2 regions of the Enterococcus durans genome follow, and region 2 is predicted to be linked to the other one. Evidence: riboswitches for the same ligand, from Rfam matches in the RefSeq annotation. Region 2 holds a riboswitch; the other holds the start of a gene.
The links. Region 2 has a riboswitch for magnesium ahead of mgtA (magnesium-translocating P-type ATPase). Riboswitches for the same ligand answer to the same signal wherever they lie in the genome.

Region 1 (15,844 bases), 820 kb from region 2:
ATGTCTTGAATTTTGGTTCTAAAAAAGAATTTACTGATAGCATTCCAACGCAAGAACTCTACGAACGTTATCATTTAACGCCTGCACAAATCGTTGAAGATACACAAAAAGTACTTTCTAAATAGTATTAGTGGTACTATCCGTAGAGCAACGAGTGAAGAACTTTAAGAACTAAGAGGAAGTCTAGAAATTGGCTCATTGATTTTTGTCCAATTTTACTTTTTGGTGACTGCTGTTCTTCTTGAGTATTCAAAATAAAAAATGAGGTAAAAGTGAGTGATTACTTTTATCCCATTTTTTTATTTATGAAGAGAGAAGTAGATAACGACATAATATTTACTATATAAATATTATGTAAACTAACTTTTGAATAAGACAGTAGGCTCATAATAAGTGAAGATTAAGCAGGATTATTCTAAAATATCTTTAAAGTAACGAAAAGAGCAGCCCACCATAGGTTCAGAAAGAAACCTTTTGATGGGCTGTTCTTTTTATCTAAAAATCTCTTTTTTCTTTAGGAAGTAGTGGTCAATTGGGTCAATAGTTGTGAATAACCTAATTCTCTAGCATAGTCCTCAGCTGTCTTTCCATAATTATCCCGTAGCTCCTTGTTTGCTCCGTTATCTAGTAATACTTGAACGATTTCCTGATAGATAGCAGAACCATCTCTCAAAGCGACTGCTTCGATCAGCGCTGTGTACCCGTAGTTGTTTTGATGATCGATGTTTACTCGTTCATCTGCTAAGAGGAGTTTGACATTTTCTAAATGTCCTTTTTCTGCAGCGGGTATCAGTGCATTTCCACCAAAGCGATTCACGATTTGCTGATCTGGTTCGCCATTTTTTAACATATAGTCTAAAATTTCTGTTTTCCCTTGCGCGCTAGCATAGAGATAAGGACTGTCTTGTATCCCATCTTGTTGATTGATATCCGCTCCATGATCAATCAATGTCTTTGCAATATCAAGCTGATTCAGATGAGTAGCGATCATCAACGGAGTTTCACCAGCTTCATTTTGTTCATCAATGGGGTAGTCTGGATTTTTCAATAATTCTTGTACTTGTTGAAAATCATTGGCAGTGACAGCTTGTAATAAACTTTCTGGAACAATCGGCATGACTGTTTCCTCCTTTGTTGTTTGACTAGATTCTAATTGAGCAGTACTTGAAGTCACGACTGTTGTTTGTGAAATAGGGGAGTTCTCTTTTTGAGGATCAAGAATACAAGCACTGAGAAACAAGGGACTCAGGCCCAAGAGTGATAGTATGAAGAAACGTTTCATAAAAGCGCCTCCTTTTAACTATCATATGGATAAATGTACATGAGGGCAACTATTATACTTGGGAAGTATTGAGCATCTAAAAACATGCGTTGCTTTTGCTAAAAGGAAGAGTTTCTTGACAAAGAGACAGCCTTCATAGATAGTTAAAAGCAACGTTGACTTGCTACGTACAAGCAATTATTGAAAGAAAGTAGGGAGATTTAGTGATTACACGTATGCCTTCAGAATTATCTGAAAGAGAAAATTATAAATTATTGATCGGCTCGGTGATTCCTAGACCAGTAGCCGTCGTATCGACAATTTCTGACAAAGAGGTGTTGAATATTGCGCCATTCAGCTATTTTAATATCGTGAGTTCAAATCCACCGATGTTATCCTTAGCAATCCAGAGAAAAGATGGTGAAATGAAGGATACTGCAAGAAACATCGTAGGAAGAAAAAAAGCGGTGATCCAAGTACTTGATGCAGAAATTTTACTTGAAGTGAACAAAACAGCGGCAAGTCTTCCAAACGACGAAAGTGAACTGGCCTTGACGAATCTAACGACAAGAAAGTCAGAGAATACACCGATCCCGATTCTGAATGAGGCGAAAGTTACCTTTGAAACGAGTCTTTACGATCATGTAGAAATCAAAAATGAAACAGTAACGACCGCCGATCTATTTTTGCTATCTATTGAAGCGTATCACTTGGATGAATTGGTTTATGATCCAGAAACAGGACGGATCGATCCTGAAGCGCTTCATGCAATCAGCCGGCTTGCTGGAAGTGATTATGCTACGATTGGTGAAATCATCACGTTGGCACGACCAGACTAACTGTTGGGTAAAAAATACTGCTGTTATTTTTCTTTGTTTATGCTAAAATAAATTAATTTATAAAAGGGTAACAATCGTTATCCCATAGATAAGGGGTCTTTAACATGTTAAACATTTATTATCAAGTAGCAGAAGATGCAAAACCAATGGAAAAAGAATACGGATCAGTAAATGAGTTTCTTCAAGGTCAATACCTAGAAGTACCACCATTACAAGACCATTTCAAAGTCATCAAAGCAACGATCGATGGGGAAGAAGTCACACTAAAAGATCAAACGATCGGTGGGCTGTTCAATCTATTGAACAAGTAAAATAGTTCTTTTTATTCCGAAAAGTGAAAAGCGATTCCTCTAAGCACTAAAACATATATAGTATCTTAGAGGAATTTTTTTATGTAGAGTTCAATTGATGAATAAATATCTTAAAGATTGTTTAATTTCGTTTTTTTATCCCAGAATTTATTGCGTAAAAACGATCAGACGATTACTATTAATCTGTAAAAAATAAAAATAGTAATAACCTTGTTAGGTGAGGCTCCTATACAAACACAAGCTATTGCTCAGAAACGTCGAAAGACGCCAATGGGTCAAACAGGAATTGTCGGATTAAGGCTTTTTCAAATAGCTAAGGATTTTTCTTTACGTTGTATAGTGCTAAAACTCGGACGATGAGATGATGCTAGGTCAGAATTCTTGTTCGAAAAGGTTTCTGACCTTTTCTTGTGCTTAAATAACTGATGCTTACCCGCTCGTGGTTCACCTAACTTGTGTCAAAGAAGGGAGAAATGCGATGTGGAAAAATAGAAAGATCGACTGGTTGATTTTAGGTCCATATATGGCCTTGTCAATTGTCGGTCTTTTAGAAATTTATAGCGCAAGTTCGTATCGACTGCTCGTGACGCAAGAAGATCCGAAGAGTCTGTTTGTTCGTCAATTCTGCTTTATTCTGCTTAGTTGGTGCATGATTGCGTTCACATTTTCTGTCAGGTTGCGCATACTGCTGAAACCTAAACAAATAAACTACGGTATCATGGTGTCTATTTTACTATTGCTCATGATGAAAGTCGGTCTATTCGCTGTCACAGTCAATGGAGCGCAACGATGGATATCTATCGGAGGGATTCAGTTCCAGCCTTCTGAACTGGGAATGATCTTTTTGATTTTATACCTTAGCCGTTTTTTTAGAGATGGTGACAAGGTGCCAGATAAGATCCATAAGCCGCTATTACTCGTTGGCACAATGGCGCTGCTTGTTTTATTTCAACCTAAAATAGCAGGGGCAATCATGATCTTAACAATTGCTGGAGCAATGATCTGGGCAGCAGCGATTCCAATAAAAAAAGGAGTAGTGCTTATCTTTTCTTCTGTTGCTGGTCTGATCCTGATTGCAGGACTGGTAATATTATTCGAAAAACATGGACTGTTACCCTCTTTTTTTGAACACGCCTATAGCCGTATTGCGATGGTCCATGATCCGTTCCTCGATGAACATGGGGCAGGATATCAAATGAGTAATTCTTATTACGCGCTTTATAATGGTGGGTTATTTGGACGCGGATTAGGAAACAGCATCACAAAAAAAGGCTATTTGCCAGAATCTGAAACAGATTTTATTTTTTCGATCATTGCAGAAGAATTCGGATTGATTGGGGCGTTGCTTGTATTACTATTGCTTTTTCTGATGTATTTTAGGATTTTTCAAAGGAGTGTCCAATCACAAAATCAGCAAGCAAGTTTGATTTTGATCGGAGTCGGTACGTGGTTACTCATGCAAACAAGCATCAATGTCGGAAGTATTTTAGGCTTGATCCCCATGACGGGAGTACCATTGCCGTTCGTTAGCTATGGTGGCACGAGTTATTTCATTTTATCCTTTGCAGTTGGTTTAAGTCTGAATATCACCTCTAGACAAACGCAAAGAAACAAACAGGTCGACGAGTTGCAGCTCGATCGACCCAAAGTACTAAAAAAGAAGAACTGAGAATTTCTCAGCTTGGATTATCATAAAGGACAACGATCGATTTTTCAAGTAAGAGATTCTTATTAGAAAGAGGAATATGAAATGAAAACATTTCAAAAAATAATTCTAGTTTTTTTGGCAACGATCGCCATCGTAGTCGGCTATTTTTCCTTTGAATTCGTTCATGGATTCTCATCTGGGAACCAATCAGCTGGTGTCCAAAAAGTAGAAGCAAAAGATGTACCTACGATCATCAATGTTGCATTGATAGGTTCAGATGCTCGATCCAAAGAAGAAGAAGGGCGTTCGGACTCTTTGATGGTGGCACAGTATAACCAAAAAACAAAAGAAGCAAAATTAGTATCGATCATGCGTGATTCATACGTCGATATTCCTGGTTATGGTATGAATAAGATCAATGCGGCCTATTCATACGGAGGCGTGGATCTGCTTAACAAGACCTTAAAGGAAAACTTCAAATTTGAAGCTCCTTATTATGCAAGCATCACTTTCCAAGATTTTATTGATTGTGTGAACGAACTATTTCCAGATGGTGTGAAGATCAACGCAGAAAAAGATCTGGATTTAGATGAGGTCTATATCAAAAAAGGGGAGCAAACCATGGATGGCAATACATTGCTGCAATATGCACGCTTTAGAGAAGATGAAGAAGGCGACTTTGGCCGTATCAGACGGCAGCAACAAGTGATCAAGGCTCTCTCTTCACAGCTTAAAGATGTGACTTCGATTCTCAAATTGCCAAAAGCGGTGGGCAAATTATTAGGAAGCATCAAAACAAATTTACCGGAAAGCGTATTGATCGATTGCGGACTTGATTTTTTGAATGAAGACAAAAAAATATCTACGTTATCTGTTCCTGTGGATGGAAGTTGGGATTTCAATAACGATACGCCTTCTGGCAGTGTATTGGAATTAGATTTGACCAAAAATCAAGAGGCTCTCAAGCAATTTTTAGATTAGTAAGTTTTTCGTAAAAGAAGCTAGAACAAGCAATCAAAGCTATGTTCTAGCTTCTTTTCTTGTGTTAGAATGGAACGGAATATATTTGACGAGTGGAGGGAAAAGATGAAACAAAGTGATACTCATCGAAAGAAAAAAACAGGTCTGATTGTTGGTGGCGGAGTTATTCTGGTTCTTGCAGCGGCTTGTGGCGGCTATTTTCTTTACCAGCATCAACAAGAAGAAAAGGCAGTCAAAGCCAGTGAAAAAACGATCCAACAATTTGTAACAGAGCTAAATAAGGGCGACTATGAAAAAGCAGTGGCACTTATCCAAGTAGATAATAAAGGCAAGAATAGCTTTTCAAAAAAAGAAGTTTTGGAGAAGTATCAAAATATCTATGGTGCAGTCGATGTCAAAGGAATCGAAGTTTCAAATCTGAAAATCGATAAGAAAGACAGTGACACGTATACATTTGGTTATAAAGCAAAAATGAATACTACGTTAGGAGAGCTAAAGGGTCTTTCTTATGAAGGGACTCTATCGAAAAAAAATGATCAAACCAAAATCAACTGGCAACCTAACTTGATCTTCCCTCAAATGTCAGGCAACGATAAAGTAAGCTTGACCGCTGAAACAGCAAAACGAGGAAATATCTTGGATCGCAATGGAAAGCCTTTGGCGACAACTGGCAAATTGAAACAGTTAGGAATCGTACCAGGTAAATTAGGAGAAGGCGAAGAAAAAACAGCGAATATCTCGGCTATCGCTAAATCGTTTGATTTGACTGAAGAGGAAATCAATCAGGCGATTTCTCAAAGCTGGGTACAACCCGACTATTTTGTTCCCCTAAAAATCATCGATGGTGAAACACCAGAACTACCTAGTGGTGCCACTATTCAAGAAGTTGACGGTCGTTATTATCCATTAGGCGAAGCAGCTGCCCAGTTGGTCGGCTATATTGGAGAAATCACTGCCGAAGATATCAAGAAAAATGCAGAATTAAGTAGTAATGGGAAAATCGGCCGATCTGGTTTAGAAATGGCGTATGACAAAGAGCTGAGAGGAACGAATGGCGGAAAATTAAGTATTACGGATGAAAATGGTACAGAGAAAAAAGTGTTGATCGATCATGAAGTAAAAAACGGGCAGGATATCAAATTGACTCTTGATGCAGATGCACAAAAAATAGCCTATGATAGCTTAGGGGGAAAACCAGGATCGACTGTTGCGACTTCACCAAAAACAGGAGATTTATTGGTATTAGCAAGTTCGCCTAGCTATGATCCAAATAAAATGACCAATGGTATTTCTCAGGAAGACTATAAAGCATATTCAGAAAACAAGAACCAACCATTCATCAGTCGTTTTGCGACAGGCTATGCTCCTGGATCGACGTTCAAGATGATCACCGCAGCCATCGGTTTAGATAATCAGACGATCAATCCAGAAGAATCTCTAGCAATCAGTGGGTTGAAATGGCAAAAAGATTCGTCATGGGGTTCGTATCAAGTAACACGGGTGAGTGATGTCCCTCAGGTAAATCTAAAAGATGCGTTAGTATATTCTGATAATATCTATATGGCACAAGAAACGCTGAAAATGGGCGAAAAGGCCTTCCGTGATGGGTTGAATAAATTTATATTTGGCGAAGAACTAGATCTACCGCTTAGTATGAATCCCGCGCAAATCTCTAATGAGGAAAGTTTCAATTCAGACATTTTGTTAGCAGACACTGGCTATGGACAAGGGCAGCTGTTGATCAATCCGATCCAGCAAGCAACGATGTACTCTGTCTTTGCCAATAATGGAACGCTTGTGTATCCAAAATTGGTTTTAGATCATGAAACAAAAGATAAGAAAAATGTCATTAGCCAATCTGCGGTGCAAACGATCATCCCAGATTTGAAGGACGTTGTCCAAGATGTAAATGGAACGGCCCATTCATTAGCTTCACTGAATATCCCGATCGCTGCAAAAACTGGTACAGCAGAAATTAAAGAAAAACAAGATGAAAAAGGCCAGGAAAATAGCTTCTTGTTTGCTGTAAATCCAGATACGAATGGTTATTTGATGGTCAGCATGCTGGAAAATAAAGAAGAAGGGGATTCTGCAACGAAACGGGCCCCTGAACTGTTACAATACTTGAATCAAACCTATCAATAAAACCAAGTCATTGATCGTAACTATAGCTGTAATGAAACTAACTGATGACTGGCTGTTCCCTCGATCGGCTTTGGGTTCAAGTACGCTAGTAGCTATACGATCCGCTTGATCTAATAAGTAATGATTGGAAGTGTCTTCGGTCAACCAAGGGATATTCTTTGGTTGATCGAAGCTTTTTTCTTTATCGTTGATAGGGAGTCAAATCGGAACGACTTTTCTGCTTTAATAAGAAGAGAGAGTAGATCAGTAAAAAGATACCCATAAGCGCGGGAAGTCCATGATGGATACTGGCATAAAGTTGTCCACCGATAATGGGGCCGATTACTCTAGCCAATGCCTGGATGCTTTGAGCGCCGCCTTGGATCTTTCCTTGGTCGCGAGCATCTGCTTTTTTGGAGAGCAGCCCATTGAAGGAAGGTCCAAAAATGGAGTCACCAAAACCGAAGAAGATCATTCCTATGATGAAAAGCCAGACTTTCGGAATAAAAACGGATAAAAAAATCAAACCATAGCCAATGATTTCGTTACTGATCCCTAACTGGATGATCTGCTGATCTTTTAGATACTTCAAGAGTAGGGGCATGACAAAAGTCTGAGAGAAGATGTCCATAATGCCCATCAAAGAAAATGTAAGGCCAATTGCGAGAGGTTTCAAAGAAAAGGTATCAATCGAAAATTGAGCAAAAATAGCCTGTAGTGAGCCATTAGGTAACCAAATAAAAAAGCCGCAGACCATGAGCCATTTCACCGAGGTGATGGAAAAAATCGATCGTAACTGCTTGAAAGGATTGAGTTGTCCTAAAAAAATCTTAGAAGCCCGTTTTGTTTTGTTCAAGCTTTCAGGCATCAAGAAATAACCATAGATTGCATTGATGAAGGTAAGGAGGGAAGCCACAAGTAACGGGACAGCAGAACCAAAATGGCTGAGAGCACCGCCAATCAATGGCCCCATAGCTGTTCCGATACCTGCAACTGCGCTGACCCAACCAAAATATTTTGTTCGATTTTCTTCAGTGGTGATATCTGCGAAGTATGCAAATATCGCGGAAATCTCACCGCCAGTCAGTCCCTCAATGAGTCTACCTAAAAATAGCACCCATAACGCACCACCGAACCCGAAGATCAAGTAGCCAATGGAAGACCCAATCAAGCTACTGATCAAAACGATTCTTCGTCCAAAACGGTCACTTAAAGCACCAAGTATAGGACTAGCTAGAAACATAGCAAATGCATAGACGGAAGTCAGCAATGAAACTGCCACCGCTTGTTGATGCGGTGAAGTGGTATAAGATGCGACTAACGATGGGACAACAGGGGTGATGAGCGTTAAGCCAAGCCCCACCATGAAGACAGATGTGAAACCAAAGATCAATGAATGTTTTGTTTGTATAGTTGTCAAAAGAATGCCCCTCTATTTGTTTTTTTGTTTCCTAGTAAACAAATAGTAGTGTAGATGATTTTTGTTTCCTTGTCAACAAAAAAAGAGGACTCAACCCTTAAATGGCTGAGTCCTCTTTTTTTGCGGTTTTTTTTAGCTGTTCTCTGAAACGTCCGATAAAGCGGAAGACGGTATCGAATTCATCTGCAGACATCTGCTCAAATACGGCTTCATTTTCTTTAAGGAATTCTTGATGAAGCTGCTGATGTCGGTCGTTCAGCCGCTTACCTTCTTCCGTTAAACGAAAATATAGTTCTTTTTTATTTTCTGGTTTTTGGTAACTTTCAATTAACTGTTTTGCCAAAAGCTTCTTTGTTTGTTTGCTGATAGCGCCACGTGTCAGGTAGCTGGCAGCTGCTAATTTTGTGACATTGGGTTCAGGAAGTTTCGCTATCTTCTCGATCAACTCGATTTCATTTAGCGGATATCCCTCGATGGCCTCTTCAAGTTTCGGCTTGTTTAACCAAGTGATTTCATTTGCTAAATCAAGCATCTCACTGATCAGATTTATTCTCTTGTCCATTGAGCAACCTCTTTTTTCTTTTAGTTTAACGAAGATCCATTTCCCTAATCATAATATACTATAAGGCGCTTTGCTATACTTCATGCACTTTTTTCGTGAAATGTTTAAGCACTAAAGGTGAAATCAAAGTACTTAGCAGAACAACGATGACAAGTGGAGAATAGTAGTGAGGCTCGATCAATTTGCTTTGCTGTCCAATCTGTAAAATGATCAATGCCATCTCACCACGAGAAATCATTCCTGCGCCGACCATCAATGAACTGTTTGTTGAAAAACCTGCTACTTTTGCGCCTAAATAGCCTCCAAAAAGTTTTGTAAGGATAGCAATGATTGTCAATACAAGAATAAATAGAAGTTGTTCACCAAAGTTTGAAAAATCAACTTCTAATCCAACACTGACAAAGAAGACAGGAATAAATACAGCGTAACCTAACGCTTCAACATTATGATAAACTTCATGTTTGACTTTCGTTTGGCTGACAGCGATACCTGCAAAAAAGGCGCCGATGACAGAACTTAGGCCAATCAAATCTGCAACAAACGACATGCCTAGACAAATAACCAATGAAACGATGATGATAGCCGAATTCGCGTAAATTTTTTCAGCAAAGGACATCAAAAAAGGTGCGATCCATTTCACCAATAAGAAGATGAAAATGAAATAAATGACTTGTTCAGCCAATAACAGCGGAAGGGGAAGGTTGCTGGAAGACTCCCCAGTCAAAAAGGATAAACTAAAACTTAGCACCAAGACCACTAAAATATCATCAACGACAGAGGCGCCTAAAATAGTCGAGCCTTCTTTCGTGTTGACAACGTTCAATTCTTTCAATACTTCAACGGAGATACTCACTGAAGTTGCCGCTAAAATGATTCCGAAGAAAATCGCTTCATTATTGGAAACTTGGAACGCTTCTCCTGTCAACCAACCAAACACGACAGGGAACAATATACCTAAAATCGCGACGAACATCCCTGGCTTAAAGTATTTTTTCAGTAAAGAAAGGTCACTTTCTAGACCAGCTAAGAACATCAATAAGATGACCCCGATTTCAGAAAAATCATGGACTAATACACTAGGATGGACCCAGCCTAACCCAGCTTCTCCAAGTAACACACCGACTAATAACTGTCCGATCACTGCCGGGATACCGATTCGTCTTGATACATGCGAACCAATAGTCGTTGAAATCAAAATAAGACATAGAATACCGATGAATTCCATAAAATAGAACAATCCTTTCAATCGAATAATCAAACTTCTGTTTAATAACAAATATTATTTAAAAAGCAAGAAAAAATATTCTCTATTTCAACAAAAAAACCTTTAAACACGAAAGGTGCAAAAGGTTTTTTTGCTTTCTTTGAGAAACCTACGAATACATTTTACGTACTCGGAAAAAACTGACAATTTCTGATATACCCATAAAAATCAAAATAGCGCCAAAAATTTGGAAAAGGAACATCAAGCTTTTGAAGGGATTGAATAATAAGATCAATCCGCCGATCAATAGCAAGACACTATATAAGCTCCAACCTTTTGACTTAGTATTTAGGCCAAAGAACAATTGAAATAATCCATTTGAAATAATCACTAGTCCAAGAATGATTGGTAAGATCGATACAATAGCAGAGGCAAAAACTAGAACGATCAAGGCGATGATCAAAAAGACGATGCCACTTACCAAGCCAAATCCCCAATCACCTGTTTGTTTTTTATTTTTATGCGCTTCTAAAATATTTATCAACCCTAGTAGTGCAAAATATGCAGTGATCAGATAGCCGATAAAGTGAAAGACCGCAGTCGGATTGATCACAATAGCCAGACCGGCGATAATGTAAATTGCTGCTCGTAGAAAAGCGTAGCGTTGGAAATTCTTTCGCACCATATCAAACATAACACAAACCTCCTTTGATTCTATTCTAACTGGAAAAGTTGTTTTTACCAAATGATAACTTATGGGAGCCTTTAATTTCTAAGGATTTTTTCCATTTTCTTTCCTTTGGCTAATTCATCGATCAACTTATCTAAATAACGAATATTCTGCATAAGTGATTCGTCGATCTCTTCTACGCGGATACCACAAATGAGTCCTGTAATCAAATCACGTTTAGGATTCAAATGGGGTGCTTCAGCAAAAAAAGTACGAAAATCGACTTTATTTTGTATTTGTTGGCTCAACGCATCTTGTCCATACCCAGTCAGCCATTCGATCACTTGATCAACTTCGTTTTTTGAACGTCCTTTTTTCTCGACTTTTGCAATGTAAAGAGGATAGACAGTAGAAAAAGGCATAGTGTAAAGTTTATTTGTCATAGGTTCTCCTTTCTCCTTTTTCTTCATTATATTGATTTACATGAAGAAAGGGTAGTAAAGAGGATTTTTCTTTTTAAAGAATAGAAGGTCAAAAACAAAAGAAGTGGAGTGTGGAAAGAATAGGTAGAATAACGACTAAAAGTGAAGTGGATAAGCAATTGGAACAAAAGTGGAGCAATCGAATGTGGAGTAAATCTAAAAAATCAGGTTTGCTATAGACTCTCGAGTAAACGGCGGGAGCAGAAGCAACTCCTTCGGAAATAAGCACTTCTGTCCCAGCCTCTCTCAAATAAACGGTGCTCAAAGGTCAAGTTTTTCGGAAATTTCAAAAAAAAACGAGCAATACAAAAACGTATTGTTCGTTTTTTTTTGAAATTTATCAAACCTAAATGACTTTTGTCTTGGCCTCTTTTTTTCGTGTTTAATTGAGGTAGTTGATTTGTTCTTGTTCAATTAACGGATAGGTGAACAATTTTGAATCGTCTAACTCTACTTTATGCATATCGATCGCTGTGATCTGGCTATTTGTGTAGGTCGTATAGTAGTAGATTCCCTTGTCCATATTGCAACAAGAGGAATAGATAGTGTATTCAAATTGACCATTTCCAACATCGCATAACCCTTTTTGTTGTTCCACTGATTTTAAGATATGGAAAAATTGTCCAACGCTTTCGGCTTCTGAATCTCCTGAAACTGAGTTTAGTTTGGTAAACGCAGCTTTGATAAATCGGGAACTAGAAGATAAGTCGCCTGGTAAACCAATGCTACCCATGCCGCGACTGTAGACAGTCAACTCTAGATCTTTAGAAAAAGTGTTCTCTGGGGTATGAGTAGAGACATGTCGATAGTTGTTTAAATTAAAGAGTTGGTAATCAAAAGTAGGATTGTTCGTCAATACACCAATAGGATTATCGTATACTTTCAATCCATCAACTGTAGATTCGACCACGATCGACTCTTTTTGATCTGCTATCATCCAGTGTAAAGGCGAAAGTGGCAAGTCTTCACTGAAATCGATGTTGACTAAGTTGATTTCCTTTAATAATGCTCTTGCTTCGAAGACATTTTGGCATTGACTTAGGACCCAAGGGATAAACTCAAATGGAGAAATGTTGGTTTTTTCGGACATTTCTTCAAAGAAATGCGCATTCCCAGGGAAATTTAGTCCTGCCATGCTTAAACCAGTTTCATTCGTTGCTTCATAATAGAGAGGATAGTCATTGACAACAGTTGCCATACCAATCAATGCATAATGGGTGGGGATATCCGTCACTCTCCGAAATTTAAATGGATAATTTCTAGGAGTGATGGTTACCACTTCATGATAAGAAATCTCCAAATCCAAATTACGACCAAAATAATGATCTTTCGTTGAATAAGTAATCGATGTACACATTGTACATTGCCTCCTTTGATGATGGTAATTTAATCATAGGACGATTTTTCATTTTTTTCCACTAATAACTAAATAGATGATCAAAAAAGAGTGAATGTGGAACAAATCTAAAAATCAATTTTGCTACAAACACTCGAATAAACGGCGGGAGCAGAAGCAACTCCTTCGGAAATAAGCCGAAATGAACAAAAATTTGAAAAAGCAATTTTCGTTCATTTCTTCTTATTTCTCGGAGTTAAACACTTCTGTCCCAGCCTCTCTCAAATAAACGGTGTCCCAAAGTCAAGTTTTTCGGAAATATCAAAAAAAAACGAGCAATACAACAAGCGTATTGTTCGTTTTTTTCTAATTTCTCAAACCTAAACGACTTTTGTTTCGACCTCACTCTAAATACGAATAAGCGCTAGGTCAGGGATTGGTTTCCTTTGTGACGTGTTGAGGAATTTCCTTCACCTTTAAGACATCAAGGAAGAAAGTGAAGATCGGAATTCCGACGATCAAACCCCAGACGCCGAAGAATCGTTCACTAACTAATAGAACGATAAAGGTGTAGAAAATCGGTAATTCTGTTTTGCTTGACATCAATTTTGGGTTCAAGACATACGACTCAATCAAGTGGACGACTAAGATCGTTAAAAGTATATAGACGACATCTTTGATCCCTCCCTGAGAATAAGCAATGAACGAAAGAGGGACACATGAAACGATCACACCTGCAACTGGGATCAGACTTAAAAAGAAAACCATGATGGCTAAGCTTAATAATTGGTTGAAACCAAAAGCGGCTAAGGCAACGGTTGTCAATAATGTATTCAGTAAGGCAATAATGAATTGGGCTTCTAAAACCAAGCCAAATGTATTGACGAATTTATAGGCAAAATAATAGATATCCTGGAAAAACCAAGCAAATTCACTCTTTAAAAACAATCGGGAGAACACAACTGTTTTTTTCTTCTCGATCATAAAGAAGAAACTTAAGATGAATGACATGGCAAAAGCAACGGCTAACTTACCGATATCTTGTAAATAGCCTAATGCGATTGATGCACCATTTTGTAGTTGCTCAAAAAAATCGTTTCGTTCAATGTAATTATGGATATACAAGAGAACAGGATCAGCATCTTTTGGCTGATGTTCGTAGAAATTGATCACTGATTGGATCATGTCGAATGTCTGATGGATCAGCACAGGGATATACTTTGTAAATGCAAGATAGATCAGATAAACGACTAAGGCATAAATGATGATCGTCAATGCGCCAGTCGGAACTTTCACAAACCGTTGGATGACTTGAACTAAATGGATCATCAGATAGGTAAAAATAAAGGTAAGTAAAATAGTGGTGATCATGCTCCTTACAAGAAAGAGAACAACGATGATCGATAATAAAACAGTTAAACGACGAACTTTTTCATTCGCCAGGAAACGCTGATAAACAGACAACACAACAACCTCCAAGTGTAATGAAATAATAGCTTATGTAATTGATTATAGTGTGGATTCCAAGAATAAGAAAGAAAAACTGCTGACAATTTATACAAAAAGTCAGCAGTAACTTCAAATCAAGTAGTATGACGAAAATTATTCACCATTTTAGTTGTTAGTTTTTGCAAAAGGACTAATTCATCAGGTTCTAAAGGAAGATGAGCAAAAATCTCTGATGGAATCGATTCTGCTTTTTTTGCTAGAATCCTACCATTATCCGTTAAACTGATGCGAACGATCCGTTCATCTAAAGTGCCTCTTGCCCGTGTAAGATATTCTTTTTCTGCTAGCTTTTTTATCACTGGTGTCAACGTACCAGAATCTAAACAAAGGATTTTACCCAAATCTTTCATCGTCACTTGATGTTTTTCCCACAAGACAAGCATTACTAAATATTGCGTATAGGTTAGTCCTAATGGTTTCAATAGTGGCGTATAATATTTGGTGATTTCTTTTGAGGCTGCATACAAAGGGAAGCACAACTGATTTTCTAAATATAAGTCTTCCATTTTCATTCACCCCATTCATTAGAATCCTTTGTTAGCATAGCTGATTTTTTTAAAAATGTCTAGCCTTCAACGGCTGTCAAGGTCACTTCGATATTTCCTGCTGTTGCTTTTGAATAAGGACAAACCTTGTGAGCTGCTTCCAATAATTCTTGTGTTTCTTCTAATGATAGACCATCAACATGTCCTTCAATTTCGACACCTAAAACAAAGCTCATTTCGTTTTCAGCATACAATGACACTTGTGCACTGATAGTAGAAGCTCCAGCAATGTTTTTTTGGTTTTTGATCAATTCCAACGCACTATTGAAACAAGCACTGAAACCGGCAGCAAACAATTGTTCCGGATTTGTCGCATTTTCGACACGACGTCCAGGGGCAGCAATATTTAATTCGAATGAATGGTCAGGGTTATGCACTTCTCCAGAACGTCCACCTGTATTGATCATTTTTGTAGAATACATTTTTTTCATAAGAAACACTCCTTTAAATTTAGTTGTGTACAATTTAATTGTATACAACTAAACGGAAAAGAGCAAACTAAAAGATTTCAGTACTCGTTAAAAAGGTCATTGAGAGAAACATAATAGCTTGGAGAAGGACAAGAATGGCTAAAGAAAGACCCAGATTGCCAAAATAGAAACGTCTGTTTCAGGAATCTGGGGCTATGCTGTTTCGTGTGGATCGTTCAGCAAACGATCAGGAGAAAAAGAATGAAAAAAGATTTTTGGGATAACATCAAAATAAACACGTAACCTTAAAAAAGAGGTTGGGGCAGAAGTGTTTAACTCCGAGAAATAAGAAGAAATTAACGAAAATTGCTTTTTAAATTTTTGTGGATTCCGGCTTATTTAAGAAGGAGTTGCTTCTGCTCCCGCCGTTTATTCGTTTTTAAAGCATGAGACAAAAGTGTTTCTTACTTTTGTCCCATGCTCTTATGGATCAGGGTCACTCGATTGGATGGTACGTAAAACCACTACCCATTACCTCAGCT
Region 2 (15,844 bases):
AAAGGATCACGTCTGCTGATTCTTTGGCAATATCCACCGCTGTATCCACTGAAATACCGATATCAGCTACTTTCATCGCAGGTGCATCATTGATTCCATCACCCAAAAATCCTACCGTGTGCCCATTTTGGCGCAAAGCTGTAGTCAATCGTGCTTTTTGTTGTGGATTTAATTTGACGAAGACTTCATGCTCTTCAGCTACTTGTGCCAATTCACGATCATCCATCTCTGAGATTTTTTCTCCAGTAATCAGTTCATTGATCTCTAATCCAACTTGTCGACAAACAGAACGGGTAACCAACTCATTGTCACCAGTCAAAACTTTTACGGCCACCCCATGATCTTTCAATGCTTTTAGTGCTTGTTTTGTTGTTTCTTTTGGTGGATCAAGAAAAGCAAGATACCCGATCAAGACCATTTCGGATTCGTCTTTGACAGAAAATTCTCCAACTACACTTGGGTTCGTCTTTTGTGCGACTCCAATGACCCGAAGACCGTCTTCGTTTAGATCTCTTACTTTTGCTAAGACAGATTCTCTTAACTCTTTCGTTAACGGACTAACCACACCACCAAGATCGATATAGCTAGAGATGCTAAGCATTTCTTCAATTGCACCTTTTGTGATCATCTGCGTTTTTCCCGCAACATCTTCCACTACTACACTCATCCGACGACGTTCAAAATCAAATGGAATCTCATCCACTTTTCGATAATTGATGCTATCCGTTGCCAATGTTTCTTTTGCTTCTTCAATGATCGCGACATCAAGTAGATTTTTTAGTCCCGTTTGATAATAACTATTCAAATAAGCATGTCGTAACACACGGTCATCTTCTTTTCCTTCACAATCCATGTGGTATTCCAAAATGATTTTATCTTGTGTCAACGTTCCTGTTTTATCTGTACATAACACATCAATTGCACCAAAATTTTGGATCGCATTTAGATTTTTGATGACTGTTCCTTTGTTCGCCATCACACTTGCACCTTTGACAAGGTTAGTAGTGACGATCATCGGTAACATTTCTGGCGTCAATCCTACGGCAACCGATAGACCAAATAGAAAGGCTTCTAACCAGTCACCCTTAGTAAAACCGTTGATAACGATAACCGTTGGGGCCATCAACGCCATAAACTTGATCAACAACATCGATGTCTTATGGATCCCTATCTCGAAACTTGATTTGATCGGTTTTTCAGAGAGGGTCTGCGCAACATGTCCAAACAGCGTTTGATTTCCTACAGAAATGATGATGCCCTCAGCGCTTCCGCTGATGACATTACTTCCCATGAATGCAAGATTATCGTAGCTTGTTTCGCTAAGTGTCGCATCTTCATAAACATGTGCTTGCTTTTCCACTGGATAGCTTTCACCTGTCAAAGCCGCTTGAGAAATAAATAAATCTTTTGCGGATAATAACCGCATGTCTGCTGGGATCATATCTCCCGCTGATAAGCGCACTAGGTCACCACAGACGATTTCTTCCATCGGGATTTCAGTATATTTGCCATTTCGTTTGACCGCAGCGGTCACTTTTACTAATGATTTTAATTTTTCAGCTGCCTGATTCGAACGAACAGACTGGATCAATGTCATTGTTCCACTGACGATGACCATTGTAAAAATGATTGCAACACCAAAAAGATCCTTGTCGCCGGGTGCGGCTAAGACATATTCTGTGATAAATGAAATAACACCTAAAGCAATCAAAACTAATGTAAAAGGCGTGATATATGCTTTCAAAACTTCTACAATAAACGGTGTTTTCTTTCCATAAGAAATTGAGTTTTCACCATACTGTTCTCTTGCTTGTTCAACTTGTTCTTCTTCCATCCCATGATCTGTTGAATGAAAAAATTGTAGTAATTCTTCTTTGGTTTTACCTGCAAATGCAGCATAGATTTTTTGTGTATCTTTCTTTTTTTCCATCTCATTCTTCTCCTTTTTGTCAGCCAAAAAGTACGTACTGGTAGCTTCTTTACTGATCAGTTATTTTATTGGAGAGAGAAAGAAAAAGCTGTTCCTAAAGGGGCTGAAAACAGATAGATAATAGTCTCAGCCAGCAGTTTCTCTCGCTCTTGTTTTTTCGCAGGACTGTCATCCATTTGTTCTCATCTCCTTTATTTGTTTACTTTCCAACATATTTTTTTCTATTTTCAGCTTCAACTTTCCAACAAAATCACCCCTTTTACGCATAATTTGGAAGACTAATGTAAAAAAAGCAAAAAGACCTTTCGCCAAAATCCAGCGAAAGGTCGAAAAAGCACACGAAAAAAGCTTCTTTGATCTCATCGTTGAGTTTTGACACTGTACAACGTAAAAAGCAACTTCTTGCTTTTAGCTACCTTATGAAAAGCCTTGTCTCGACAATTCCTGTTCTACCCATTGGCGTCTCTCGACGTTTTTGGGCAGTAGCCTATGTTTGTATAGGAGCCTCACCTAACAAATCTTATTTAGTTTTCCTCCGTAAATATAACAACATATAGAAGGAATGTCAAACTTATTTTTTTGATTTTTTTGAAAATCTTTAAATAACGACTGTTAGCTTTTTTTATTGTCAGTCACCTATTCTAGACTTCACTAATATTTGTACCTTTTTATAGACACAAGTATAATAAGACTATAACAATTGAACAGGAGTGATTGAGATGGAACGAACGCTTGTCATTATTAAACCGGATGGTGTAAGACGTCATTTAATCGGCCGAATCATCCAACGATTTGAGGAAAAGGGTTTAGCAATCACCGAAATGAAATTTGCTACTATGACAGAAGAATTAGCAAAAGAGCATTACCAACATTTATCTGGGCGTAGTTTTTTTTCTGAATTGATCGACTACATGACTTCGGGGCCAGTTGTCTATCTAGTCTTAGCTGGTGACGATGTAATCGACATCGTCCGCAAGATGGTTGGCGCAACAAAAGCTGTCGATGCCGTTCCAGGAACGATCCGTGGTGATTATGCTTTACCAGGAACAGAAAACATCATTCATGCTTCTGATTCCCGTGATTCTGCAACCAATGAAATCAATCGGTTCTTTCCCTTATTTGATACGCAAAAGAATAAGGCAGCGATCATCCACCCAGATTTAAACAATTAAAGATGATACCAGAACCTTCACTGAATCACTCAGTCAGAGATTTCTAATTGTACTTAGCATTCGGAAATCTCTGGCTGGTCATTGTTGTGCTTTTTGTACTAATCCGCTTTATCTACCATCACTTCTCTGGTGTCCAACGGCTGCTAATTTTTCTTCAAGTGCCACGCGTTCTTTCTTTCCCAACGTGTATTCAATCACAGAAAAGAGCGTGTTCGTTCCTTCTATGATCGGTTCACCTAAAGCTGCAGCAATCATCCGCCGGTAATACTCAAGCATCAGCATCTCATAAATAATCGTTGACTTTTCTTTGTGAGCTAAACTGCGGTACATGTCTTCATTGATGCTACGGGCTTTTTTGAAACGTTTTTTATCAATATAGTAAATGGTTAAGTTTTTTAAAAAAGTAAATAAATATTGATCCGATAGTTTTGAATCTGGCAACAGCCGCATTCTTTTCTTGATTTTTAAATAATGATTATCAATGAATGAATCACTGAATATGTAAGGAAACTCAGCTAATATCCCCAATTCGAAGAGTCCATATTCTCTCATTTGCACAAAATACTCTTCGATTGTCCGACATTCATATTTTAAAAACTCTAATTGCAACTCCCCTTCTGTTTCCCAAAACATCTGTAGATTCAATACCAGATAATAGAGATCCGTCGTTTTTTTGAATTGTTTGCGGTTATTTGCAATTTCCTTATAAGGATCGAAATTATCTTCTTGGACTTTGTTTAAAAGATGACGACTTTTCTTGATTTTCTTTGGTTCATCCATTTGATTACGTAACCATTCGTACTCAGCCAAAGAAATATTTAATCGTTCTAAAAATGCTTTCAGTGTCAAAAAGGATATTTTTTTTACTGAATTACTTTCAATCCCTACTAAAGACGTTTTAGAACAGATTCCTTGTGCTAATTGTGATTGTGTCAGTTTTCTGTTCACCCTAAGTTGTTTGATCAATTTCCCATCGTACATAAAATTCCTCCTCCATCGTTTGAATACATCCAGATTTTTGTATTGGCTCTTCCCTCATCCAAGAACAGTATGAAGCAAGAACATTCAATACTAAAAATTTGTTTCATTCATTAATCAAATACGCAAAAAATAAAAAATTCATGAATTATAAAAAAAACTTCTAAAGAAATGGAACATCCAGTCTCTTTAGAAGTTTTTTAGTATGATCATTTGCTTGTTGCTGGTTCTATGGGATAAAGGTTCGTCGTTGTTTTATTGCCATTTTTTGAATAGACACTCGTTGAATTGTTTCCTTTTTGTTTTTCGATTGCTTCATTTTTTTGTGCTTCATCTTTATAATCATATTTTTTAGGATCGATCGTTTCAAATCCTTCTGGGACATAGAATCTTAGAAGATTTTCCTGATTCAATTTATCGGAGAGACTTAACGCTTTTTTCACTTTATCTTGATCTTGTTTGATCTCTTCCTCGATTCCTGCTGTTTTTTCATCGATAACTTCACCTGTTTGATTATTATAGGTTTTTCCACCTAAGACGGTATAATCCGGCGTAACAAAGTTTCCATTTCTAAATGCAACTACTTGATCGTGTTTGGCAGACAATAGGTCTGTTCCAAAATGGATATAATTCTTATCATCGATACCTACTAGATGCAACAGAGTCGGTAATACATCGATCTCTCCACCATACTCGTGATTCACTTTTCCTTGCGTATATCCTGGGATATGGATCATCAACGGCACCCTTTGCATTTGAGCATCGTCAAATTCATTCCAAGTCGCAGCATCTTTCCCTAGCGCTGTTGCGAGATCTGCATTGTCTGTGTTGGAGATCCCAAAATGATCCCCGTAGATCACAAACATCGAATTTTGATAAATACCAGATTTCTTCAAATACGTAAAGAACTGTTCTAATGATTGATCAAGATAATGAGCAGTTCGTACATAATTATCTACCGTACTATTCCCTGTATTCAATGACGGAAAGTCAAAATTCTTATCATCTGTATAATAAGGAGTATGGTTCGTGACAGATAAGAATTTGGCATAGAAAGGTTGTTGTAAGTGTTCCAAATATTGAGTCGATTCACTAAATAAATCTTTATCCAAAATGCCATACCCGAGAGTTTCATCTGAATCTTTGAAATAAGAACGATCAAAGAAATTCTCGTATCCAAGGTTTTTGTACACGTGATCTCGATTCCAGAAGCTAGCAACATTCCCATGGAAGACAGCACTTGTATATCCTTGGCTTTGTCCAAGGATCGCTGGTGCTGCTTGGAAGACATCATCTGAGCCAAGCTCTGTAAACAATGAACCCTGAGGCAAACCAAAAGTACCAGTTTCTAACATATTTTCTGCATCACTTGTTTTCCCTTGACCCACTTCATGGAAGAAATTGTCAAAACTGATCGTTGATTGATTTTGAAAAATACTATTTAAGAATGGCGTGACTTCTTGACCATCCACCTTCATATTGATCAAAAATTGCTGAAAACTTTCTAAATGTAATACAATGATATTCTTTCCTTTGGCAATGCCAAATGTATCGGGATTTGGTTCAGCATAATGTTGTTTCGTATAATCTAGTACTTCATCGATTCCATTACTGCTTGCATGCGCGCGTACGCTACTCGTCATTCCCGTTTTGATGCCATCGTAAATCGTATAAGCATCGATCCCTAAATATTTCACGATGTAAGAACGATCAAACGTTCTTTGTAATAACTGAGGGCGATTCGCTTCACTGAGCGCTAAATTACCAGAAAATATCAAAGCGGATAGACAAGTGAGGGCTAGCGCAACTGGTTTGGGCACAGCCGGACTCTTTAGTGGAACTTTTTTCACGATCAACCAACCAAGTAGACCGATAAAGATGAGAATATCCACCCAATATAAAATATCATGGGGTTCCATCAAAGAAAAAGAGCTTCCTGAAAGACCTTGTGATACTTTTGAAAATCCTAATACAGATTTCACCGTAATGAAATCAGTGAATTCACGGTAAAAGATAATATTCAAATATAGAACTAATGTATTTAAAATATCAATGATCAAAAGGACAAACAACGCCGGTTTGAGCTTCTTTATATATAAAGATAAGCCAAAAAAAAGCAGTGTCGTTGCAATCGGATTGATCCATAAAATAAAGTATTGGATACTTCCTTCTACTCCCAATGAAAAATCAATACAATAGGCAAAAATTGTTTTTAACCAAAAGAAAAAACTGGCGATCAGAACAATCATCAGACGATTTTGGCACAATTTTTTCAAACGTGTCACACATATCACTTCTCTCTATTCATTTTTGTATATTCTGCTCTTCAAAAATGAAAATTCTCTAAAAAAAAATTATTTTAAGATTTTTTTAGAAATTAGCTAAAAACATGCCCATCTGATTGGCCATTTTGTCTCAACAACTAAAAAAGAATAGAAACAACTGATTCGTTTTTCTACTCTTTTTAGATAGTTCTATTGATAATTTTGATTTAACTCACTTTGATTATTGACCGTATTTACACCTGTTTCCCCACTAGTCGAAGGAGGTGTTGTCGGAGAATCTGACGTAGTGGTGGATTCTGAATTTTTTTTCACTTGCTCGTTTGTTTTGATCCATTCTTTTAGTCGTTTATCGACTACATCTACATTGATTTTATCCGAATAACTGGTTTTGACTTTGCCATTTTTTAATCGGGCCAAGGGTTCCCCTTTGTTGGTTAGTAACAACACCGTCAAGTGTTTGTCCTTGAATTGATATTGTCTAAATGAAATCGCACTCAGCACATCATCGATATTGATGAACTGATTATTTTCCTTATCTTTTGGCAAATAGATCTCTAATTCTCCCTTATCGTAGTTGGCTACTAATTTATAATCTTCCCACCAATACGTCGAAAATTCTTTTTTAAATTTATCTACTGATTCTTTACTTGCAACTATTTTTTCTGTATTTTTTTGAGAAATATCAGCTGTCATTTTTCCTGAAGCCGCAGCAGACAAAATAAGCAGTAGGAAAAAACCAAGTAACCAAAAGAGAAGAAAAGGTCTCTTTTTTCTCATGCCTTCCTTCACTCCTATTCAATTTTACCTATACTATTATATACAAAAAAAGGGTCTTATAGAGGAAAAAATAAAAAAAAGCTTTAAAAAACTAGAATTATTTTTTATCGTCTAAAAAAAGGACGCACGTACCCATTTCTCCTAATTCGAACCACTTTTTTCTCTTCCATTTGCTCGATGCTTTTATTGAGGAAAATATCCATGACAGATTTTCTTGTTGCAAAATAAACTTATACATGATTACAACAGACACCTTTTTACCGTCTGTACTAAAATGTGGAACAAAGGTAAAAATCAGCTTTGCTACAGACTCTCCAATAAACGGTGTCCAAAAGTCAGGTTTTTCGGAAATTTCAAAAAAACGAGAGTGGGACAAAAGTAAGAAACACTTTTGTCTCATTCTTTAAAAACGAATAAACGGTGGGAGCAGAAGCAACTCCTTCGGAAATAAGCCAAAATTCACAAAAATTTGAAAAGCAATTTTCGTGAATTTCTTCTTATTTCTCGGAGTTAAGCACTTCTGTCCCAACCTCGTTTTTTTCTCCAATTTCTCAAACCTACACGACTTTTGTCGCGACCTCCTCTTTATTGCTTATTGCTATAAAATCATTTCATTTTTATCAGATAACTCTTTAAACCAATATCCGGATTTCTTGATCGTCCGTTTTCCATCATTTGATAAATCGACAGAAATGAACCCATATCGGTTTTTATAGGCATTCGTCCAAGACCAATTATCCATACATGTCCACATATGATAGCCTAAACAATTACTACCTTCTTGAATCGCCTGATGCACATATTTCAAGTGTTCTTGAACAAATTCGATTCGATAGTCGTCATGGATCATCCCGTCTTCTTTGATGAAACGAGCTTCATTTTCGACACCCATCCCATTTTCAGAAATAAAGCAGTCGATATTTCCATAGTTCTCACGAACATTGACCAAAATATCATAGATTCCTTTTTCATAGATTTCCCATCCTCGATAAGGATTCATTTTACGCCCAGGCATCTGATAATTATCAAAATAGTCTTCTGGCATCGGACCGTTTTCTTGATCGATCGGTGTTTCTTTTGCCTTTACTCTTCGAGGCTGGTAGTAATTGATCCCTAATAGGTCGATCGTATTTTCTTTGATGATCGTCAAGTCGCCCTCTTTGATCGAAGGCATGATCCCTAGTTCTTTGACGATTGCTACTAATTCCTGTGGAAATTCTCCTTTGACCGCTGGATCTAGAAAAGAACGATTGAAAAAGGCATCAGCGATTGCAGCTGCTTTCACATCTTCTGGATTTTTTTCATCTCTAGGGTAACTTGGTGTCAAATTCAAAATGATACCGATTTGACCTTCTAGTTCCATTTCATGATACGCTTTAACTGCTAAAGCAGATGCTAATGCTTCGTGATAGCCTACTTGAACAGCTTGTTTCATGTCTGATTCTTCCGGATAATGCCAGCGGTAAAGATAACCAGCTTCTACAGGTACGATCGGTTCATTATGTGTGAACCATTTCTTGACTTTTGTTCCAAATAATTCAAAACAGATTTTTGCGTAACGTTCATATGCTTCCACTGTTTCCCGATTAAGCCAACCACCCTTTTCTTGGAGTGCCATCGGCATATCGAAATGATATAAATTGACAAAAGGTTCGATGCCATTTTCGATCAATTCATCGAAATAGCTATGGTAAAATTCAACTGCTTTTGGATTGACTTCGCCGATCCCTTCAGGAATCAAACGACTCCACTGAATAGATGTCCGAAATGAATTGTGGCCTGTCTGTTTCATTAATTGGACATCTTCTTTGTATTTTGTATAAACTTGTGATGCTTTTTCCGGTCCTACTTGATCGAAAAATTTTTCTGGTTCTTTACTGTACCAATAATCAAAGATATTTTCTCCTTTGCCATCACCAGATACACGGCCTTCCGTTTGAGGACCACTTGCTGCTGACCCCCACCAAAAGTGAGCAGGAAATTGATAATTTGTCATAGTCGCACCTTCTTTTATAGAGTTACAATAACTTTTGTGAATCTCATCACTCGTTACTTCCCCATCAATATAGCAAACGTTTTCTCAACTTACAAGCCTATTTATGAAACGTTTTCTAAAAAGGATTAGACCAATTGACATTTTTTAAAATAACCCTATACTTAGCAAAGTACAGGACGTTTTTCTTGAAGAACCAATTCGGAAAAATAATTTTTCCCTTCTTGTTTAAAAAGTTGACTCGCTGAAATTACGGATTTTCACGCTCATCCGTTTCATGTTTTCCTGTCTAATGGTATAATTTTGATAACTATAAAATGGGGGCAGTATTTTGAAGAAATTAATCGTAATGGTTGTTTTGCTTTTTGCAAGTTCTACTCTATCAGGCTGTAGTTTGTTTGGTGGGGCAGATCAATCATCCGAACAAACCACTGACTCATCTATTCTGATGGCAGATAAGTCAGATATTACAAATAGCCAGTATTCCTTGAAGGTGCGCAAAGATATGGATCTAATCAGTGGTCAACTCACCTTCACAGATAATAAGATGACTTGGGTACGCACGTATGCTGAAGATGAAACGGATACTTCCAATACTACAAAAAAAGCAATCACTTTAACCGATATCAAGATAAAAACTAAATCAGATAATTATACGATCACAGGAAAAGAAAAAGGAAAAGACGTGTCGATTCAATTCACTAAAATCGGAAATTACCGCATAGAAGACGAGGATGGAAATATCTATAGCCTCTAATCGTTTTGCATAGGCTACACGAGTTGTCCATACAAAAATGAGCCAACTCCGAAATAAATTTATCTGTTTAGCAAATGTTGGACAAATCAAAAAATCAGTTTTGCTACAAACGCTCGAGTAAACGGCGGGAGCAGAAGCAACTCCTTCGGAAATAAGCCGAAATTCACAAAAATTTGAAAAGCAATTTTCGTTCATTTCTTCTTATTTCTCGGGGTTAAACACTTTTGTCTCGACCTCATTTTTTGTATTATTCTGTTGATTCGTGGAACATTTTTTTAATTTTGCTTAATTCTTATGGATATTTCATATTTTTCTGTTATATTGAGTAAGCAGTTTGAAATAAAGGAGAAAACAATGAGTATATTTGATAGTCACGACTACTGTACATGTACAAGTAGCAAGAATATTCATACTGAATTTAGCGATCAAGGAAGCCTAAGTATTTGTGACCATTGTCATAAATTAATCAAAGATTCATTTAAATCATTTGAAACTTATACAAAAGAAAGCTTCGCTGGAGATTTCTATAATTAAATAAAAATGAGGGTAGGATAAAAGCAGAAAAACTTTTATCCTATCCTCATTTTTAATTTCTGTCCTTTGACTTTTTCACTATTGCTTTAAAGGATACTCTTTTTACAATCCAAGCCCTTGCCCTTTCGCATGATCGTTTTCTGTAAAGTAACTGCCAGAAGACTCTCCTTCTAATTCAGCTAATTTTTGTTGGATTTGTTTGATCACTTCTTGGGCATGTTCCGGTTTTTCTACGAAATCAAACCTATCTCCATCAATCTGGATCTTAGGACATACATCAAAATCTTCGTACCATTGATCATATCGCTGATTCAATGATTCATAATATCCATATAGCGTTTCATCACTTTCAAGTTGTTCGTACGTACGACCACGTTTTTTGATCCGTTCCAACATCGTATCTAATGATACTTTGATATGGACCATCAAATCTGGTCTTTTTTTCGGTGCCACATCATCTAGTTCATTCAACATAGTATCTAGTAAATGGTCGTATTGTTGGACTTCGATATCTGTTACACGTCCTAAATCAGCATTCAAATGGAAGAGTAAACTATCTTCATAAATTGAACGATCCAATACATTGTCATCATTCACTAATGCCTTCTTCATGGCTAGAAATCGCTTATTCAAAAAAAAGATTTGTAATAGAAACGCGTATTGTTCCGGATTAGAATAAAAAAGCGGTAAAACTTCGTTATCCTCTACACTTTCATAAAATGGTTTTGAATCAATTTCTTTTGCAAGCATATCTGTTAAACTGCTTTTTCCTGCGCCAATTGTTCCTGATATCAATATCACTGACATACAATCCTTCCTTTTCTATAAGTATTCGCCAACATATGCTGTTACAGGTAATTTTTCAAAATCATAGTTGCGAATCTCATCTACTGATTTCAAATAAGTGTGCAAGCTCTGCGTGATCATCAAATTCGTTGGAACTGTTTCTTCCTGAAAGACGATCATTGGTTTGTTCATCATCGTTGCAGCTCCTAGTTCATATGCTGTTCCTGGATCAGTTGATTGGTGTTCATAGTCTAAAATAGCAACGACAAAATCAGCCGCAGTTAACTCTTTCATATCTTTTTCGTAGACTTCTTGAGCCCAGCCTGCTGTAAATAATTCATAATTGCTTTCTTGATGGTGTCGTGGCGAATAAAAGCTGCTCACCGTTTTATTTTCTTCCAATGCCTTTTCGATTTTACTTACACGTTCGATTTGTTCCTCTGAAAAAAATGGGCCTGCTAAATAGATTCGACTCATTATTTTGCCTCCTTCAATAATGTTGATAATCCAGTTGTTTCTTCTCGTAATAGATCCACTAGCTTTAAGGGATTATTTGAAAAAAAGATTCGATTTAACCATTTTGTATCCATAAAGCCTTCTTTGGCAAATGTCTCTAGCAATGTTTGCAATCCGCTATAGTAGCCGCCGATATCCAAAATCCCGATTGGTTTATCTGGCGTGAGACCGATAGCTATCCAAGAAAGGAGTTGTGAGAACTCTTCCAAAGTACCTAATCCCCCAGGAAAAATCAGTACAGCATCGCCTTTTTCAAAGAGCAATACTTTCCGTTCATCGATTGAATCTGTCGGAATGAACGTTGTAACTTCTTCCTTAGGAGTTTCTAATTCGAAAAGTCCGGTAGGATAGATTCCCGTGACTTTTCCATTATTTTCTAGAACGGTTTGGCTAAATACACCCATAATGCCGGAGTCCGAGCCGCCATAAACCAATTCAATATTTTCTTGTGCCATATATTTTCCTAACATTTGAGCAATAAATTTGTAACTTTCTTTATTGCCAAAACGGGAGCCGCAAAAAACTGTCAGTTTCAAAAAAAACACTTCCTAACTCAAAAGTATATCTTTATTCTACTCTTGTTTTTTTAAAATAAAAGACTAGATTTTGTGCTTTTTTAATGGTATAGAGAATACAAAACACTAGATATAGTGTTTTAGGATGATATAATTTTAGGATCGTTTTTATGAGCAAATACAAATAAATAACTATGTAAAAAAATATGAAACGACTTTCTTCTAGAGAAAACTATGCTTTCACTTCATGCGTCAATAACATTTCTCATTCTAATGTTTTCTTTCATTTTTGCGAAATAGTTGATTCCTGATTTTTTTCAGATGTTATGTTTCACTAACAGAAAATGTTTCGCTACCTTTTTTACAAAATCTCCTTTTGATACACACTATTACTTTTTCCAAAACAATGAGTCACCTGTAGAGCTAGTATCGCTCAATTTTTTACCAAAAAAGCCGAATCACTCAAAAATCCAGCGATTTTCAAGTGATTCGGCTTTTTCTTGAAACCTATTTTTTGTTATTGTTCTAACTATCAACTATGCTTGAATGACCCCGTGTATAATTGATAGTATTCTCCTTGCTGGGCAATCAACTCATCATGTGTTCCTCGCTCAATGATTCTTCCTTGATCCAATACCATGATCGCATCCGAATTTCGTACCGTAGATAGACGATGCGCAATGACAAAAACAGTCCGATCTTTCATCAAGGAATCCATCCCTTTTTGGACGATCGTTTCCGTGCGAGTGTCGATACTAGATGTGGCTTCATCAAGGATGAGTACTGGCGGATCAGCTATAGCTGCTCGAGCAATAGAAAGTAACTGTCGTTGTCCCTGAGAAAGAGAACTGCCGTCATCGCTCAACTCTGTATCGTAGCCATTAGGTAATTGACGAATAAAATGATCTGCATTGACTAACTGAGCGGCCTCGTAGATTTCTTCATCCGTTGCATCAAGTTTTCCGAAACGGATATTTTCTTTGATCGTTCCAGTAAATAAGTGTGTGTCCTGTAAAACGATTCCTAATGAGCGACGAAGAGATGACTTTTTGATCTGTTCGACATTGATACCATCATAGGTAATCGTTCCTTTTTGGATATCATAAAACCGATTGATCAAGTTCGTGATCGTCGTTTTACCCGCACCAGTCGCCCCAACAAAAGCAATTTTCTGTCCAGGCTTTGCAAACAATTGGATATCATGGAGAATCACTTTATTCGCATTGTAACCAAAAGTCACCTGATCGAAACGAACATCCCCTTTTAGTTCGGTATAATGTACCGTACCTTGTTGTACGTCTTTCCAAGCCCAAACGCCAGTCCGAGTTGCGGATTCGTGGATTCGTCCATCAGAATCTTTCTCAATGTTGACCAACTCGATCGTTCCATCATCTTCTTCTGGCTGTTCATCCAATAAATCGAAAATCCGTTGTGCGCCTGCTAAAGATAAAATAATCGCGTTGAATTGTTGTGAGATCTGTGAGATAGGCATCGTGATACTTTTCGTGAATTGAACAAATGAAGCAATACTTCCTAGTGTTAATGCTGTAACGCCAGTGATTGAAAAAATAGCTCCAATCACAGCTGTTAGAAGGTACGTGAAGTTTCCAATATTTCCCATGATGGGCATCAAAATATTGGCATACGTATTGGCCTTAGTCGAATTCAACTTTAACTCATTGTTCAATGTAACAAAACCTTGGATTGCTTGCGGTTCATGATTAAAAACTTTGACTACTTTTTGCCCTTCGATCATTTCTTCCACGTAACCATTTACAGCGCCTAAAGATCCTTGTTGTAAGGAAAAATACTTGCCACTCTTACTTCCTAAAGTCCGAATGATAAAGACCATCAAAGAAACCATGATCAATACAAAGATCGTCATTGGGATATTGATGATCAGCATGGCAATGATAATAGCAGTCACTGTCACCAGTGCAGAGATCGTTTGCGGAATCGATTGACTGATCATCTGTCTCAATGTATCGATATCATTTGTGTAACGACTCATGATATCACCAGTTGGATGCGAATCATAATAGCGAATAGGTAATTTTTCCATATGGGTAAACATCTCATCACGAATATCTTTTAAGATCCCTTGTGACACGGTAACCATCGTTCGATTATACACGTAGGTAAACATTGCCCCTGTAAAATACATGATGCCCATTAAAGTAATGATTTTTAATAGTGGACCAAAATCTGGATTTTCTTGTTTTGACAATGGTTCAATAAATCGATCGATCAATTGTTTCGTAAAACTGATCCCTATAGCATTCGTTGCCGCACTGATCACGATACTAAAGAACACAACGATCAAACGAAGACGATATTTCAGTGCATAGGAAAAAATTCGTTTCAACAATTTGACTGGACTTGTTTGTAATTGATTATTCCTCACTGATTCGCCCTCCCTTCACTTGTGATTCATACACTTCTTGGTAGATTTGGTTCGTCGCTAATAATTCTTCATGCGTGCCGATCCCATTGATCTTTCCTTCATCTAAAACGACGATTCGATCTGCATCTTGGATCGAAGAGATTCTTTGTGCCACGATGATTTTCGTAATGTCGGGGATTTCTTCCATCAAAGACTGGCGGATCATACGATCTGTTTTCGTATCTACAGCACTTGTTGAATCATCCAAAATCAATACTTTAGGATTTTTCAACAGTGCTCTCGCAATCGTCAACCGTTGTTTTTGACCACCTGAAACATTGGTCCCACCTTGATCCAAGACCGTTTCATAGCCATCTGGAAACTCATTGATAAACCCATCTGCTTGTGCTAATTTAGCGGCATGCTTTACTTCTTCTAAGCTCGCATGCTCATTGCCCCAGCGAAGATTTTCAATGATCGTTCCTGAAAACAATGTATTCTTTTGAAGAACCATTGAGATCTGATCTCTTAGGGTCACTAGATCATATTCCTTTACATTTTTACCACCCACTAATACTTCTCCGGCAGAAGTATCATATAAGCGTGGAATCAGTTGGATCAAGGAAGTTTTCCCACTTCCTGTCCCCCCCAATATACCAATCGTCTCACCTGAAGTAATTTGTAAGTTGATCTGGCTTAAGTTGGGTTCTGCTGCTTGTGGATTATAACTAAATCGGACGTCTTTAAATTCGATTGCTCCATTTTCAAGCTCTTTCAGTGCATTTTCTGGGCTAGTTAATGTGCTTTTTTCTGTCAACACTTCTGAAACACGTTCAACGGAAGCTTCTGAAATAACGATCATGACAAAAATCATCGAAATCATCATCAAACTATTCAAGATCTGCATCATATACATGATAAAGCTCGTTAACTCACCAGCAGACATCATGTCTCCAACAACATACTTTGCTCCGAACCAATAGACAACAAGCAATGTACTGTAAATGGCAATCTGCATGATTGGACTATTCAGTGCAGTGATCTTCTCTGCTTTCATAAAAATCTTTTTGATTTCATCCGAAGCATGTTTGAATTTGTCGATCTCTTTTTCTTCACGGACATATGATTTAACGACGCGGACACCATTGATATCTTCTTGAACGGTCTGATTCAAACGATCATATTTTTTAAACACCTGAAGAAAATAAGGGTGGACTT

Region 1: it holds a riboswitch for magnesium, as region 2 does, so the genes downstream of both, CJZ72_RS12160 (FtsW/RodA/SpoVE family cell cycle protein) here and mgtA (magnesium-translocating P-type ATPase) in region 2, are expected to answer to the same signal.

What each region holds. Positions count from the first base shown of each region.
Region 1 covers NZ_CP022930.1:2,546,378-2,562,221, reverse strand. The annotation lists gene CJZ72_RS12180 (1-deoxy-D-xylulose-5-phosphate synthase) at 1-125, shown strand, start outside; gene CJZ72_RS12175 (ankyrin repeat domain-containing protein) at 515-1,282, opposite strand; gene CJZ72_RS12170 (flavin reductase family protein) at 1,486-2,100, shown strand; gene CJZ72_RS12165 (hypothetical protein) at 2,205-2,411, shown strand; M-box (ykoK) riboswitch at 2,614-2,779, shown strand; gene CJZ72_RS12160 (FtsW/RodA/SpoVE family cell cycle protein) at 2,890-4,080, shown strand; gene CJZ72_RS12155 (LCP family protein) at 4,162-5,040, shown strand; gene pbp4 (penicillin-binding protein PBP4(5)) at 5,146-7,185, shown strand; gene CJZ72_RS14420 (hypothetical protein) at 7,156-7,329, opposite strand; gene CJZ72_RS12145 (MFS transporter) at 7,367-8,584, opposite strand; gene CJZ72_RS12140 (MarR family transcriptional regulator) at 8,682-9,146, opposite strand; gene CJZ72_RS12135 (cation:proton antiporter) at 9,220-10,371, opposite strand; gene CJZ72_RS12130 (HdeD family acid-resistance protein) at 10,520-11,044, opposite strand; gene CJZ72_RS12125 (DUF2200 domain-containing protein) at 11,116-11,463, opposite strand; gene bsh (choloylglycine hydrolase) at 11,885-12,859, opposite strand; partial or broken gene CJZ72_RS15150 (DUF3788 family protein) at 12,990-13,113, opposite strand; gene CJZ72_RS12115 (AI-2E family transporter) at 13,268-14,302, opposite strand; gene CJZ72_RS12110 (MarR family winged helix-turn-helix transcriptional regulator) at 14,422-14,853, opposite strand; gene CJZ72_RS12105 (organic hydroperoxide resistance protein) at 14,913-15,323, opposite strand; gene CJZ72_RS12100 (YitT family protein) at 15,799-15,844, opposite strand, start outside.
Region 2 covers NZ_CP022930.1:1,722,055-1,737,898, reverse strand. The annotation lists gene mgtA (magnesium-translocating P-type ATPase) at 1-1,957, opposite strand, end outside; M-box (ykoK) riboswitch at 2,281-2,455, opposite strand; gene ndk (nucleoside-diphosphate kinase) at 2,650-3,102, shown strand; gene CJZ72_RS08250 (helix-turn-helix domain-containing protein) at 3,211-4,083, opposite strand; gene CJZ72_RS08245 (LTA synthase family protein) at 4,290-6,365, opposite strand; gene CJZ72_RS08240 (hypothetical protein) at 6,555-7,142, opposite strand; gene CJZ72_RS08230 (glycoside hydrolase family 1 protein) at 7,741-9,138, opposite strand; gene CJZ72_RS08225 (LptM family lipoprotein) at 9,467-9,892, shown strand; gene CJZ72_RS08215 (deoxynucleoside kinase) at 10,529-11,233, opposite strand; gene CJZ72_RS08210 (nucleoside 2-deoxyribosyltransferase) at 11,249-11,689, opposite strand; gene CJZ72_RS08205 (LOG family protein) at 11,689-12,264, opposite strand; gene CJZ72_RS08200 (ABC transporter ATP-binding protein) at 12,776-14,647, opposite strand; gene CJZ72_RS08195 (ABC transporter ATP-binding protein) at 14,637-15,844, opposite strand, start outside.